4 regions of the Paenibacillus sp. JT22N12 genome follow, and region 2 is predicted to be linked to each of the others. Evidence: riboswitches for the same ligand, from Rfam matches in the RefSeq annotation. Region 2 holds a riboswitch; each other region holds the start of a gene.
What was found. Region 2 has a riboswitch for cyclic di-GMP ahead of AC0YOA_RS07570 (hypothetical protein). Riboswitches for the same ligand answer to the same signal wherever they lie in the genome.

Region 1 (3,485 bases), on a different contig from region 2:
ATAAGAAGCTGCGCAAGGAAACCCACTCCAAAGCCGAATTTTATATCCGCAAGGATCTGCTGGAACGGGTCAAAACGATATCGCAAAATAAAGGCAAAGGCTTCAAAACCAACCTTATCAATTATGCGCTGGAGCAGGCATTGGATGGGCTTGACAGATCGGGCCATTCCCCTTCGGCAGATTAGCAGTGCATCATCCATCATAGATGTGTTTATGACAAAACAGGCCGCCAGCGGATATTCCGCCAGCTGCCTGTTTTGTTGTGGTTTGCCCTTGCACCCTTGGCCGTGTTCCCCGATTACAGCGATTATTTCATCAGACCTTCAGCCTAAGAGATAATCTTATTGAATTTCAATGCGTTTCTTAACGGATTGCGCTTTTTCCTTCTTGGGTATTTCCAGCTTCAGAATACCGTTCTCGAAGCTCGCCGATATTTGGTCATCCTTAATATTTTCTACATAGAACCGGCGGACAAATTCGCCATAATAACGTTCACGCCGGATAACCTGATGATCTTCCCCGTCCACATTCTGTTCCTGGTTGCGCGAAGCCTTGATCGTCAAATAATGATTGCTGTAGCTGATATCGATATCAGCTTTAATGAACCCGGGAAGCTCGGACTCAATCAGAAAAGCATCCTCGCGTTCGTGAATATCCGTGCGGAATGGATGGGTATTGCTTCTCATCGGCGCAAAGAAATCTTCATTGAAGATATCATGGAATGATTTCATCAAGCTGCGGCTGACATCTTCATTTCTTTTCCGAAACGGAACTAAATCCAACATGTACATCTCCTCCAATTTCTTATAATGTGATGCTTACACTTTTTATTATAAGGATGCTGCCTGCTCTCCTCAAACCCGATAAAACAACAATAAAAATCATTTTCCGTGAATTTAAGGAAATCCGGCAGTCCCCTCGTTATTTTTCTCAGTCTTTCTTTGACTTTCTCTGACTTTGATTTTTTTTGACCTTTCGCTGCAGTTCGTTTGCTGCCCAGAATAGCCATGAGGACGTTACACTCCACATGTTGTTCAGATTTTGTACAGTTCCTATCTGGTATAATCACCTTACAGGAGGGCCTGCCAACATGAAGAAACTGCTTTCTTTTTTGCTGATCATCACTGGATTTGTGCTGATTGCGCTGCCTTTTGCAAAAGAATGGCATTATGATCAGAAGCAGCGGCGTCTGCTTGATCACATGGATCATAATACCTTCGCCTCCGCGGCCGAGAAATCCGATCGCCTGCTTGCAGAGAGTTACCAGCGATTATCCGACCTGTTCTCTAATGAAGCAGACGCTGCCGTACCTGAGGCTGTCAGCGACGATCAGAGCAAGGAAGATCCTCAAGGAATCGCTGTTATTGAAATCGGCAGCATCGATGTGAAGCTTCCTGTTCTGGAAGGCGCCACAACGCAAAACATGAAGTACGCCGCTGTCCATCTGACAGAAACAGCCGCACTTGGAGATATTGGCAATGCTGCCCTGGCTGCACACCGGGCTCATACGAAAGGCCGATTGTTCAATAGGCTGGGGGAAGTTAAGATGGGAGACAAAATTACGATACGGGTCAAAAACAAGGTTATGGAATATACCGTATTCAAAATATTGGTCGTTAAGCCAACTGACCTGTCCGTATTGAATGGCAATGACACCGACAGGGTGCTCACGCTTATTACATGCGATCCGCTTATTAATCCGACACATCGTCTGATTGTCCAGGCGAAACTGTAATCTATCATCACTTAAAAATAGTTGTACATTCTATCAAATATTGGTATAGTTATTGTCAAGATAAGTCACGATAACGGCAAACCTGTCGAAAGGCAGCGACGCAAAGCTAGAGGGCCTTCCCATTATTTGGATGGCAGCCAGCTACCGAAAGTTTGTCTTTTTTTGTTTTCTAAAAACAATAAACACTCAACGATAAACGGCAAACTTGTCGAAAGACAGGGACGCAAAGCTAAAGGGCCTTCCTGCTTGGATGGCAGCCAGCTACCGAAAGGAGTCTTATTTCATGAAATCTTTTTTTCTTGTTCTCGTGACCGTATTCATTTTGTCCCTTCCCCTCTCCACAACTGTAGCAGCATCCGGTACGGACTCCCCGACTTGGCTCGATACGAAGCAATTGGATATTGGAATTATCGGAGCTGCATTTAAACCTGCCGCAAAAACACCTAGTGTGCTGTTAATAACCAAAAACGGAGTCACTTATACATACAAATTGCCTGCCACAGGCACGATGGAATACTTCCCCCTGCAGCTTGGTGATGGTTCTTATACAATCTCCCTTATGCAAAATGTTACCGGCACCAAATACAAAAAAATCGGTACGGAATCAGTTAACCTGAACTTGAGCGATGACAGCAGCGTATTTCTTGGTTCCGTGCAAAATGTCAATTGGAAAAGCTCCCCGACTGCTGTTGCCAAAGCCAAGGAATTGACGAAAAACAAAACGAAAGTTGAAGACAAAGTCAAAGCGATTCACGATTATATCGTTAAAACCATCAAATATGATTCCAAATTGAGCACATCTGTAACAACGGACTATATTCCCGATGCGAACAGAACGTTGAAATCAGGCAAAGGCATCTGCTATGATTACTCCTCCCTGTTTGCTGTCATGGCTCGCAGCGCCGGCATCCCGACCAAGCTGGTTATGGGAACAACCGATTATGTGAAAGGCTACCATGCCTGGAACCAGGTACTGATTAATGGGAAATGGAGCAATATTGATACAACGGTTGATTCCGGTTTGGGCAAAACCAGCGCAAGCAGCAGTTCAATGTTCAAAGAAGCCGGCAAATACGCAGCAGCTAAATTCTATTAAGCTTAATCTGATCGCTTGATAGCATCTGTCATTAAGCAAAAGCAGCTTAAGACAGCAAATAGCGCAAAAAAGAGACTATTGCAGGATCCCCCCTCCTGTAAAGTCTCTTTTTTGCATTTTGACGGGTAGTTCGGTATTACGCTGCCTGGATATGCAATCCCTTATTTCATGACATATGCCTCTCCCATCGTGCATCTCACCATTATCATCTTTAGAAAAAAGGAGCTGCGCCTCGTCATATGATAATGACGGAGGAACAGCTCCTGATGGATTTTTACTAAAAATGATCTTATTTCTGGATATGCTTCCGGCGCAATCTCAGCAAAACAATTCCGAGAATGACCAGACACAGTCCTGCAAGTTGAAGCGGCAAAGAGCTGCTTTCCCCTGTTTTGGGGAGCGTCTTGCCAGGTGTGCTGCTGTCTGGATCGTCATTACCGGGTTCTATACCGCCCAAAGGAATCTCATCCACATTTACATCGAACAGGACTTCTTCTTCGTTGCCGTCCTTGTCAGTTACGATGATAGAGAAATGATCCTCGCCCGTATAGCCTGGTTCAGGTGTATACATCCATTTACCATCCGGATCGACCGTCAATGTACCGTGTTCCGGTTGGGTACCGATTGCAACATTGCCGCCCTCTGGTACTTTAA
Region 2 (3,485 bases):
CACCGGCAGGAGGCTGCGCATACGCTTCAGGCGATTAATCTGTTCATTCCCGCTAACCGGATGACAGCCTTTGTCGGACGTTCCGGCGCGGGAAAAAGCACGCTGATCGATCTGCTGATGGGCCTGATGCAGCCTGAATCGGGCCGGATTCTCATCGACGGAGAACCCATTACCAATGCGAATCTGTTTGCCTACCGGCGGTCCATCGGCTATGTGGCGCAGGACCCCTTTCTGTACAATGCCAGCATCAGGGAAAACCTGCTGATGATCAGGCCCGATGCCAGCGAGGATCAGCTGTGGGAAGCGCTGGACTTCGCCTCGTCCGCTGAGTTTGTCCGTGCGCTGCCTCTGGGGCTGGAAACGCTCATTGGCGACAGGGGCATCCGGCTGTCCGGAGGCGAAAGGCAGCGGCTTGTGCTGGCGCGGGCCATCATCAGCAAACCGGCCGTGCTCGTGCTGGACGAGGCGACAAGCTCGCTGGATACCGAGAACGAGAAGAAAATCCAGGAGGCGCTGGAGCGGCTGAAAGGGACCATGACCATTATTGTGGTCGCCCATCGTTTATCCACAATCCGTCACGCGGATCAGGTCATTGTCATCGATCAGGGGAAAGTGGTGCAGCGCGGAGGCTTCATGCAGCTTGCATCTGAACGGGACGGAGTATTCGGCCATCTGCTTGATAATCAGAAAGAAGCCATTGTATAGCTGCCGTAGAGGATGAGGAGACAGGCAGCTTCATGCGGCCATGCATGAAAAGAAACGGCTATCGCCTTCCTCTGGCGGCAAAGCCCTGGTTTCTTCCCTCAGAAATATAAGCAAAGTATAATCGGGATTTATACTTTCATATATTTCAAAAAAAAAGCGGAAAAGTCTTCAGCGCAATGAAAACCGCTGTTCACTTTTCCGCAACTGTTCGTTATAAGCAACGGATTCTTTCTTAATGAAGAAGAATCCGATATAATAAGGTTCAGCAAGCTATAACATTGGAGGATACGTATAATGATTGGAGAACGCATACAACTGCTGCGCAAAAGAAAGGCGCTCTCTTTAACCGAGCTCTCTGAGCGGGCTGGCGTGGCCAAGTCCTACTTAAGTTCCATTGAACGGGGGATTCAGCAGAATCCCTCCATTCAATTTCTCGAGAAAGTCGGAACCGTACTGGGTATTTCCGTGGAAGAACTGCTTCACGTCCAGAAGTCCGATGACGAAGCAAGGCAGCTTGACCGGGAATGGGAAGACCTCGTACGCGAAGCCATGGCATCAGGCGTGAGCAAGGAACAGTTTAAAGAGTTTCTGGAATTCAACAAGTGGAGGCTCCACAAGGATTAGGCACTATGTAGATGTATTTTCTTCCATGGGTAATGTGCCGTTTTCCAATTTCGGGAGGGCGCTCAGAACACCCCGGATAACTTCCCGGTCAAGCCCCATTGCCCGTGCGATCATAATCAATTCAACCCACTCTTTGTCCAAATTTTCCTTGCGAATCCGTTCTGCAAGCGCCATAACCATTTCCTCCGCTCCGAATTCGGCCGGTTGCACCACTGACTCCATGCGTTTAAGGTGCCCAGGTAAAAACGCACTTCTTCGTCTCCTATTTAAATGTAATCGTTTTCTATATTCACCATTATAATCAAGCCTTTCCGCTGATGCTGTCGCTTCGTGCGATCGAATTTTGATTTTTTCAACTAATTTTGTCGAATAATTCACATTTTTAGTAAAGCAGTCATGAACCGATTCTCATGGATATCGTAGCCATCGGGATTATTCGCCTGCCATCGCCAAGTATCCTCGCACATCTCCTCGATACAACGGTCTGCAGTCCATCCAAGCTCTTGTCTGGCCTTCCGGATGTCCGCGCAGCTGACCGCAATATCCCCCGGCCTGCGGGCAGCGAAGCGGTACGGCACATGAGTCCCCGTCGCTTTCTCGAAGGCCGCTATCATCTCCAGGACGCTTGAACCGCGCCCGGTTCCCAGGTTGTAAATATTCAGACCCGATGAATCCAGAATGCGTTCAAGGGCTCTGATATGCCCAAGCGCCAGATCTACAACATGGATGTAATCCCTGATTCCCGTGCCGTCAGGGGTAGGATAATCGCTTCCATATATGCTCAGCTCTTCCAGTCTACCGGAAGCCACCTGCGACAAATAAGGCATCAGATTGTTAGGCGTGCCCGAGGGATTCTCACCGATCCTCCCGCTCTTATGGGCGCCGGCAGGATTGAAATAGCGGAGAATGCTGATTCCCCATTCCGGATTGGATGCCGACAGATCCTGCAAAATCTGCTCAATCATTTGTTTGGTGCGGCCATAGGGGCTGGATGCGCCAATGGGCGAATTCTCGGACACCGGCATATCCCCGGATGCCCCGTACACGGTGGCAGAAGAGCTGAACACAAGCTTGTGCACGCCATATTTGCTCATGACCTCGCACAGCGCCAGCGTGCTGTTCATATTCATCTCATAATACCAGAGCGGTGAACGAACCGACTCGCCGACCGCCTTGAGACCGGCAAAATGGATGGCGGCATCGATTTGATTTCTTGCAAAAACGGCCTCAAGAGCGCTGCGGTCTCTTACGTCCAATTGATAGAACCGAAAGGATTTCCCTGTGATTTCCTTTACCCGATTGAGCGCCTCCGGACTGCTGTTGGCGAAATTATCCACCACAATGATGTCATATCCGGCCTCCAGCAGCTCGACGCAGGTATGGGTTCCAATATATCCGGCCCCGCCGGTAACCAATATCGCCATAAGGATTATCCCTCCATATTGTGATTGACCTTGCGGCTCATCGCCAGCCTGCGGATGATGCTCCGGCTGATTCCGAGCAGGTAGCCAAACTCTTCCGTACGGTGAAACAGTGCGATATAAAGAACATTAACGGTGAAAAAGCCCGCAATGCCTTTCCCTATGAGCTCTGCAAAGCCGTTCGCGGGAATGAAATGGCATACTGCGCTGGCAAGGGCATAAGCACCCGCGCCTGCCAACGTATAGATGAAATAGGTCTTGAAATAATCCGTCAAGGGCCGCTGGAATACATTCCGGTAGACAAAATAAGGAGTCGTCCAGAAGGGAACGGCCAAGCTGCTGATGAGCGACCCGATAAACACGCCGGCTATCCCGATCGTCTGGACGAGCGTAATGGACACGCCAAGGCATACGGCCGCCTGAATGAGCGGGGCATAACGGTCCTGATGGAAGATGCCTGCCGTTGTTTTCACCGTCGTGATGGAATTTCTCATGCCTCTTTCATAAAACAGAGCCAATAGCAGAACGAGCACGCTGCCGCTCATCAGGAAATCCGGACCGATCCACAGGGTGATAAACGGTTCGATTAATAGGGACAAGAGAATGACAAACAGCGAATACAACCAGAAATTAAGCAGCAGCGTCACTTTATACACCGCAAAAATCTTATCCTTGCTCTCCTTGGATACCAGATTGCCGATGCTGTGATACATATTGCTGAAAATCTGATTGATA
Region 3 (3,485 bases), on a different contig from region 2:
CTCGCTGTTATGGCATTGATTGATGGTAATATTGACCAGCGCCTCCTGCATGCGGGCCACCTCCTGATGGGCGTCCGTCAATAGGGACAGGAAGCTCTGGATGCCATTTCTGGTGGCCGACTCAATGAGCTGCGAGGGCTTCAGGAAAACCGCCGCCATTTCCATCAGCTTCTGGTACTCTTCTTTCTTCAGATGGCGGATATTGGCGACCACGGATAGCAGATCCTTGATTAGCCCCGGTATATCCTTCATTTTCTTCTCCAGCAGCAGCAGCACAATCTGTCCGTATTTAACCGTCTGGTCACGTGACTGGATCGCTTGCTCCAGCACCTGGGAGCCGATCAGCAGCTTCTCGATCTGCTTGCTCAACAGCTTCGAGGTGTTGTATAAACGGTTGAACATGACACCGAAGTATCCCGAATACAGCTTGCTGCCCATTACATTCCCCCGGATATGGATGCATCCCGTTGCTGTGATGGTCGCATTGAAGACACTGCCAATGACATATACATTCCCCAGAGATTCAATAATCATATTGTCGGTTACATTGCCATATACGATCACATCGCCGGAGAAGACAATATTGCCCGTTTCAATGTCCACATCGCCGGAGACGGTATACGCTGTCGAGATATCAAAGACTTTGATTTTGGTTCCCGTAATCCGCGGGCGTCCTTCTTTTCTGGCGATAATGGCCCCCTGTGGAGTCAGCTCTACGCCCGACTTGGCTACCAGCAGGATATCAGCCGGCGCTTTGGGCGTGATCAGATTGCCGTAAACATCGTATCCCGGGATGCCGTCGATAATCGGGGATTTCCTGGCAATAACGTCGCCGCTGGTGACGGAAGGAATTTGCAGATGATTGCGGAAGTCAACCGTCCCTTCCGTTTCATGGAAACGGCTTTCGATCTCCTCGGAGAAATAAATCTCCAGCTCCGCATCCTTCCCGGGTACGGGAGCTTTGCCCCTGGCGATGAGAATCGGGCTATAGGTGGGCTGCAATAATTCCTGATGAATAGCGGCCAGGTCGACGTTTGCTTTGATCGATTTCTTTTCAAGCACGGCGGCGACATCTGTCAAATGCACACTTTCAAGAACCATATTCCTGTCTTCCTCGGCAGATAATATGATTTTGGCAAGAGGCTCTGTATCGGTTAGCTGCCAGGCATACCGTTCTTTGGCGTGAAGGTGGAAATAAGCGTGAAGCTTGTCTTCCGAGACCGTAATCTCATACATCGGTTGATTCTCAATTTCCCAAAGGATGCTGTCGCTGGAAGTCACGTTGATTTCTGAATGTATGTCATGATGATTTACCTTTAGTTTGACCGGGGCAATAGCACTGATGACGGGGAGCTTGCCATTATTGACGGGATCATGGACAATTATGCGGTGTTCAATTACCTGAATCCAGCCGTCCTGCTTCAGGGGGCTTCTGATATCCCCTTCGTTAGTGGAAGATCTGGAAGCCGCCTCCACTTCACCCAGATGCAATTGCTTGATCAGCTGTGACAATTCATCTTCAGAGATTTTTTTCTTCACGTTAACACCTCTCAAACCTCAGACCAGAATGGTTTTTTTTAACAAAAAAACACCATCCGATTGGATCGTGTTTATACACCACCAATTCGGCAGCCTGGCGACCATAGAGATGCTCTCTTTAGGCCCATAGCTTTGCGTCCCTGGCTTTCGGCAGGTTTGCCTTTATCGTTTGAGTTTCTTAATTAATAGTCACTAGTTCCTATTTAAAGTTTAATAATTAGGAAAATATACCTTGCAAGTCCAAATTGAGTGTACTAAAAGGACTGCCTTTTGTCTAATGCAGTCAAATAAAGAAGTTCGCCTGTTTACAGCCGTTCATACCTGAAATCTGCCATGTTCAGGACGGAAAAACGACTTTTCAAGTCATTCGATAACTATTTTCACTCCGCTTCCGATAGGCACGAAGGGTGATTGCATTTTAATATTGTTAGCGTTATGATTTCAAATCATATCATTCCGTGATTCTGCAAAAAAACGATGATTAAAATAGATATTTCTAATAGATATTTAAATATAAACGGTTTTCATATGGGGTTTTTGAATATTTTTCCATTCCGCTTTTTTTCGTCGGGCAGCCCAAAACAAGTATTGGAGTGTAAACAAGAATGATAAATATCAGGGTCATTATTGCTGACGAAGACAATCAAACGAGAGAAACTGTCAAGAAGTTTATCACTGCGCTTCCTTATATTGCGCTCATTGGCGAAGCTCCCGACGAACATTCCGTTATGGAAATCATGGTCCGGGAGAGGCCGGATTTAATTTTGACCGATCCTTCGCAGCCGGGCCTGGGAGGACTTAAGGCGCTGAAGGACTATTTGCAGATCGTCCCCCGTCTGAAAATGATCTGGATGGCCTCAGGCCAGGAGTATGCAATCGAAGCGTTCAATATGGGTGCAGTCGACTATATCATAAAACCGGTCCTTCGCACCAGACTATACAAGGCGCTGGAGCGAACAAAACATAATCTTGAAATGGAACAGAAGGCCAATCATTTGTTCATTAATCCGGACCCCAAGCTGATTATAAAAATCAATAAAAATATTCATATCATTCCTTTTAATGAAATACTTTTCATAGAAAAGATGGGAAAAAAATCTATAATACATACACTGAATAACGATCCCCTTGAAACCTATGACAAACTGGAACCGGCTCCTCATCTGGTACAGGCTCACCGCTCCTATCTGATCAATCTCAGCAAAGTGTCCCGTATAACCAGGATGGGTGAAACCTACCAATCCTTCTTCGGCAGCTATCCCAGACAGGCGTTGATCGCCAAATCGAAAATGAAAGATATTCAGGAGCAGCTTCTACTGAGAGACCCTAAACAGCCTTAAAAAAGAAGCCGTCAATTTCCGGTTTCAAGCTTCATTCGCGATTTCACCGAACGCGCATATTCCGAAGGACTCATCCGCGTGGCATTCTTGAATGCCTTGGAAAAATAATGGACGCTGCTGAATCCCAGCTGCCGGGAAATCTCTGTGAAATTATAGCTTTCTTCCCGGATGTACCGCTTGGCGCGCTCGATCTTAAGCTTCGAGAAGTACTCCTTTACGGAATAGCCGGTATTCTGCTTGAATAAGCTTTTGAGCTGGGTTTTGCTGATATGCAGCTCGCCGCAGATATCGTTCACATTCATCGGACCGCCGATTCTTCCTTCCATAAACAAAAGCGCCTGTCTGGTCAGTTCATCCTTGCTTTTCTCCCGGGCTGGCGAGGACAAGGGTTTTTCCGATTGCAGAAAACTGCTTTTTCGCAGCAGACGGATCAGGAAAATTTCCAGGTAACAGCGGAGCAGCTGCTCGCTGCCGATCACCGCACCCTCGCGGCGCTCCAGCGGATGGCGGAACGGGAAAATGAAGGCATTCTCACCCTCCTTGATCATCTGCGCCAGTAGATTGCGCTCCTCATCCTCCAGACTGAACACTTTATCCGCAAAACGG
Region 4 (3,485 bases), on a different contig from region 2:
CAAGCAGCAGATCCAAATAACCGCTGTGCACTTCGTTGCCAATATACGGGTAGGTTTGGATTCGGGTAAACAGAATCCGCCAGGTATCCCCGCCCTGACCCAGGAGAGGCGCCTCCAGAAATAGGCTCCATGCATCCTTGTAAAACATCGTACGCGCGCCTGCGGTTTGAAAATGGCCGCTGCTGATCCGGCCTTGAATCACTGCCGGCAGGAGAAGCGCCATAATCAGACAGGCTGCCCCCAACCCGGCCCACGCGGCAATCTCAAGCTGTCTTCCGGACAGGCCGGCAAATACCGTGCGAAGTGCGGTGAAGCCCGCTGCAGATGCCATCAGGATGGCAAGCAGCCCAAGCGTTTCCCCCATGTGGCCAACGCCTTCATGACTGCCTTGCAGACCTGCGGCAAAGACAATACGATAGGCTGCCCCCGCTCCAACAAGCGTCCAGCCGCTGTAAACCAGCCATTTGACCCGCTGCTCCCGGGTCAGGAGCAGCAGTCCGGCAAGCCATCCCGCAGCCGTTGTAAGCCAGGCTGCCCTGGATTCCGTAAGCAGCAGCACGAGCACCAGCGGCGCGGCCATCATGACGGCAAGCAAGAAAGTCCGATAACGGCCTTCACGTATCATGAGAAGCCAGTTCCACAACAAATAAGCTCCCGAGACGGCTCCGAGGAAATTCGGATATTGAACGAAGCCGGCCAGCCGGGCACCGATTGCGGATAAACTGGAATCCCCTGTACTCATGATCATCTCCGGAACGTCTATCCAGCCGAGCCATCCGGCAAGCGCGCCGCCAATGAGGAACAAGCCAGAACCCTGAAGCGCCCCGAACAGCCAGCTCCGGAATGGGCCGATTCTCAGCCACAGATACCCGGATATGAGGAAAGCCCCATAAGCCGACCATCTGAGCACCTGCTGCAGAGTTCCATGTACGGAAGCCGGTTTGTTGATCAGACTCAAACCAAACAAAAGCGCAATAAGCAGCGGCGTATAAGCCGCCAGCGGCACCGAGACCCGCACAGGCTCTTCTCCAGGCCCTTTATTTTTTTTCAACATGAAATATTCACGGATCCCTCTACTGCTGCCTCTTATCCTTCGTCTCTGCATACGAGCCGTAATAAACAAGGACAAAACGGTTGAAGCCATAAGCATCCATTCCCATCTGTAAAAGGATGCGTCAAAAAACATTCCATTCCGGTATGCGGACCAAATCAGCAGGCCGGTAAACATCAGCCCGGCGGCACCAACAACGACTGGCATTTGAATCCCCTCTTCAATCTCTCTTTATAATTGTTCGATATATCTAAATTTTCTAAATATTGTAACATGTTTTAAGATGATTTGAAAATCAGATGTCGTGGAGCTGCTGCCTGAAGCAGCAAGAAGAGTTTATTTTCTTAACTTTGAACAAAAAAAAAGGCGCTCCGCGATTGCCGCGGTGCACCTGTTGTTTATAGTTAATGAGTCCGATTGTCACTGGCCTTTTCCTGTTTCCTGCGATAATAGGCTGCGACCTGCTCCCTCAGGATAAAGGCCCGCAGCGCTCGCTGCTGCAGCCCGTCCAGATCGCAAAAGCGCGCACCATAGAAGGATTGGGCTCCATCGCTGTCATAGCGTATGATCTCCAGCCAGCATGGCAGCTCAAAGCCTAGAAACAACACGGCTTCCAGACGCTCATTCGTCTTGAGCCTCGGCCCCTCGGCAACAATGAATCCCAACCCGGATAAGCTTATATTTCGTATGGCCAGTTCCATATCTTCAATAAATTCGAAGTTTTCCGGCCCTGTTGACAATTCTCTTGTTTCAATAATCACTTTCTTCATGGTGCCCTTATGGTCAATCTGAACACGGGGAGACTCCCGTTTCTCTTCCAGTCCGCTCAAGGCCCGGACAGGAAATATAACTGCGATAGATCCTTCCGCCTTGCCGATGACCGTCGACTGCAGACGTTGTATCCCCACCGGAGAGTAGATTGTCATCTCCACCGGATTGCCGAGATCAAATGACTTGTATTCCGTCATTTCAATCTCCATCATCTCGCCCTCAATATGGCTCAAAATCCCCGTTGAGACATATCCTTCTTTCTCGACTACGGTCCGGCTGTGGATTAATACCTTATCTGAGTAAGTTTGCTTTGCTTTCGTGTATAATTCCTTGCTGCGGGCATTCGTGCTCATAAGTACCATCTCCTTAGTGTGCAATCGCCTGGCCGAGTCTTGAGACTTTGATAAGGGATTGCCTGTTCAAGGAAATGAAAAAAGCCGTTCCTCTGCCTCGGAGCCGCTTGACTTGCACCCTGCTGAAGGGTGTTCATTTCGGCAGCCAGGCTGTCAGTCGCTCCTTTTCAAGAACCTTAGACCCTTTAGCTTTGCGTCCTTGCCTTTCGGCAAGTTTGCCATTATCGGATATATATGAAGTTAGGTACAGGCTATTGTTACATTTCTTCCACGATCATGATACTGTGCGAATCCTTAAGGTCAACCTGATAGGGCTGGGCAGGAGGTGTGCCGTCCGCCTCGCGAAGGATCCGTACGATCGGGCGGTTGACCGCAAGCGGATTATTCAGAGCCACAACCGCAATCTGGCCCGAGCTGAGCAGTACCGTTGTCGATACCGGATAAATGGATATATGCTTGCAAAAGGTTTGGATCAAATCAAGATCGAAGAAAGTGTTCCCGGCCGCGAATAAAAACTCGATGGCTTCCGTCGGCGTATGACGCTTGCGGTGCGGCCTCGGCGAGGTCAACGCGTCATAAACATCGGCCAATGCCACAATCTGCGCATATTCATGAATGGCATCCCCCTTCAGCCCACGCGGATAACCCGATCCATTGTACCGCTCGTGATGCTGAAGAGCACAATGCGCGGACAACAGGGAAATATCGTGCTGGGCGCGGATAATATTGAAGCCATCCTCCGTATGCTTCTCCATCAGGACCCGCTCTTCAGGGGTCAGCGGGGAGGTCTTGTTCAGAAGATCCTTGGGCAATCTTGTCATCCCGATATCGAACAGAAGCGCTCCCATGCCTAATTCCTCAAGCTGGTTGCGGTTGTAGCCCTTAGCCAGTCCCATTATGCCTGACAGTATAGCCACATTCACAGAATGCTGGAACAGATAGCCATCCGCCACTTGAATATTCGTCAAGCTGACCATAACGTCGGCCCGCGCAACCAGATCCTGCATGATCTGGCCAAACACATTTCGGAACGTCCGGCCCATCTCCGGTGCAATGGTTCTGCCCTTGGTCATAGGATGGTCCTTCAGCGTGGTCATGGTTTTGAATACAGCATCGTGGGCTTTTCTGCGCGTATCGTCGCGGATCGCTGTTTCCGGCTCCAGATCCTCGGTAAACGGATCTTCAACGAACAGCATATCGACTCCCAGCATCTTCAGGCGATTGATAAACCGTTCATTCAGCTCGACACCGACACCCAGAAGAATGTTGCCATTTTCCTGCAGGATCGGGCGAGCCAATTTATCTCCAGG

Region 1: it holds a riboswitch for cyclic di-GMP, as region 2 does, so the genes downstream of both, AC0YOA_RS15345 (transglutaminase-like domain-containing protein) here and AC0YOA_RS07570 (hypothetical protein) in region 2, are expected to answer to the same signal.
Region 3: it holds a riboswitch for cyclic di-GMP, as region 2 does, so the genes downstream of both, AC0YOA_RS32150 (DUF342 domain-containing protein) here and AC0YOA_RS07570 (hypothetical protein) in region 2, are expected to answer to the same signal.
Region 4: it holds a riboswitch for cyclic di-GMP, as region 2 does, so the genes downstream of both, AC0YOA_RS28775 (PilZ domain-containing protein) here and AC0YOA_RS07570 (hypothetical protein) in region 2, are expected to answer to the same signal.

What each region holds. Positions count from the first base shown of each region.
Region 1 is NZ_JBWDNU010000003.1:844,188-847,672, forward strand. Features, by position in the region: gene AC0YOA_RS15330 (hypothetical protein) at 1-185, shown strand, start outside; gene AC0YOA_RS15335 (Hsp20/alpha crystallin family protein) at 342-785, opposite strand; gene AC0YOA_RS15340 (class D sortase) at 1,091-1,735, shown strand; cyclic di-GMP riboswitch class I at 1,801-1,884, shown strand; cyclic di-GMP riboswitch class I at 1,924-2,004, shown strand; gene AC0YOA_RS15345 (transglutaminase-like domain-containing protein) at 2,019-2,831, shown strand; gene AC0YOA_RS15350 (SdrD B-like domain-containing protein) at 3,121-3,485, opposite strand, start outside.
Region 2 is NZ_JBWDNU010000002.1:424,112-427,596, reverse strand. Features, by position in the region: gene AC0YOA_RS07580 (ABC transporter ATP-binding protein) at 1-705, shown strand, start outside; gene AC0YOA_RS07575 (helix-turn-helix domain-containing protein) at 1,000-1,329, shown strand; gene AC0YOA_RS07570 (hypothetical protein) at 1,333-1,539, opposite strand; cyclic di-GMP riboswitch class II at 1,519-1,601, opposite strand; gene galE (UDP-glucose 4-epimerase GalE) at 1,704-2,753, opposite strand; gene AC0YOA_RS07560 (lipopolysaccharide biosynthesis protein) at 2,759-3,485, opposite strand, start outside.
Region 3 is NZ_JBWDNU010000014.1:118,434-121,918, reverse strand. Features, by position in the region: gene AC0YOA_RS32150 (DUF342 domain-containing protein) at 1-1,539, opposite strand, end outside; cyclic di-GMP riboswitch class I at 1,625-1,710, opposite strand; gene AC0YOA_RS32145 (LytR/AlgR family response regulator transcription factor) at 2,145-2,879, shown strand; gene AC0YOA_RS32140 (AraC family transcriptional regulator) at 2,891-3,485, opposite strand, start outside.
Region 4 is NZ_JBWDNU010000010.1:231,932-235,416, reverse strand. Features, by position in the region: gene AC0YOA_RS28780 (O-antigen ligase family protein) at 1-1,258, opposite strand, end outside; gene AC0YOA_RS28775 (PilZ domain-containing protein) at 1,456-2,175, opposite strand; cyclic di-GMP riboswitch class I at 2,313-2,405, opposite strand; gene AC0YOA_RS28770 (HD-GYP domain-containing protein) at 2,433-3,485, opposite strand, start outside.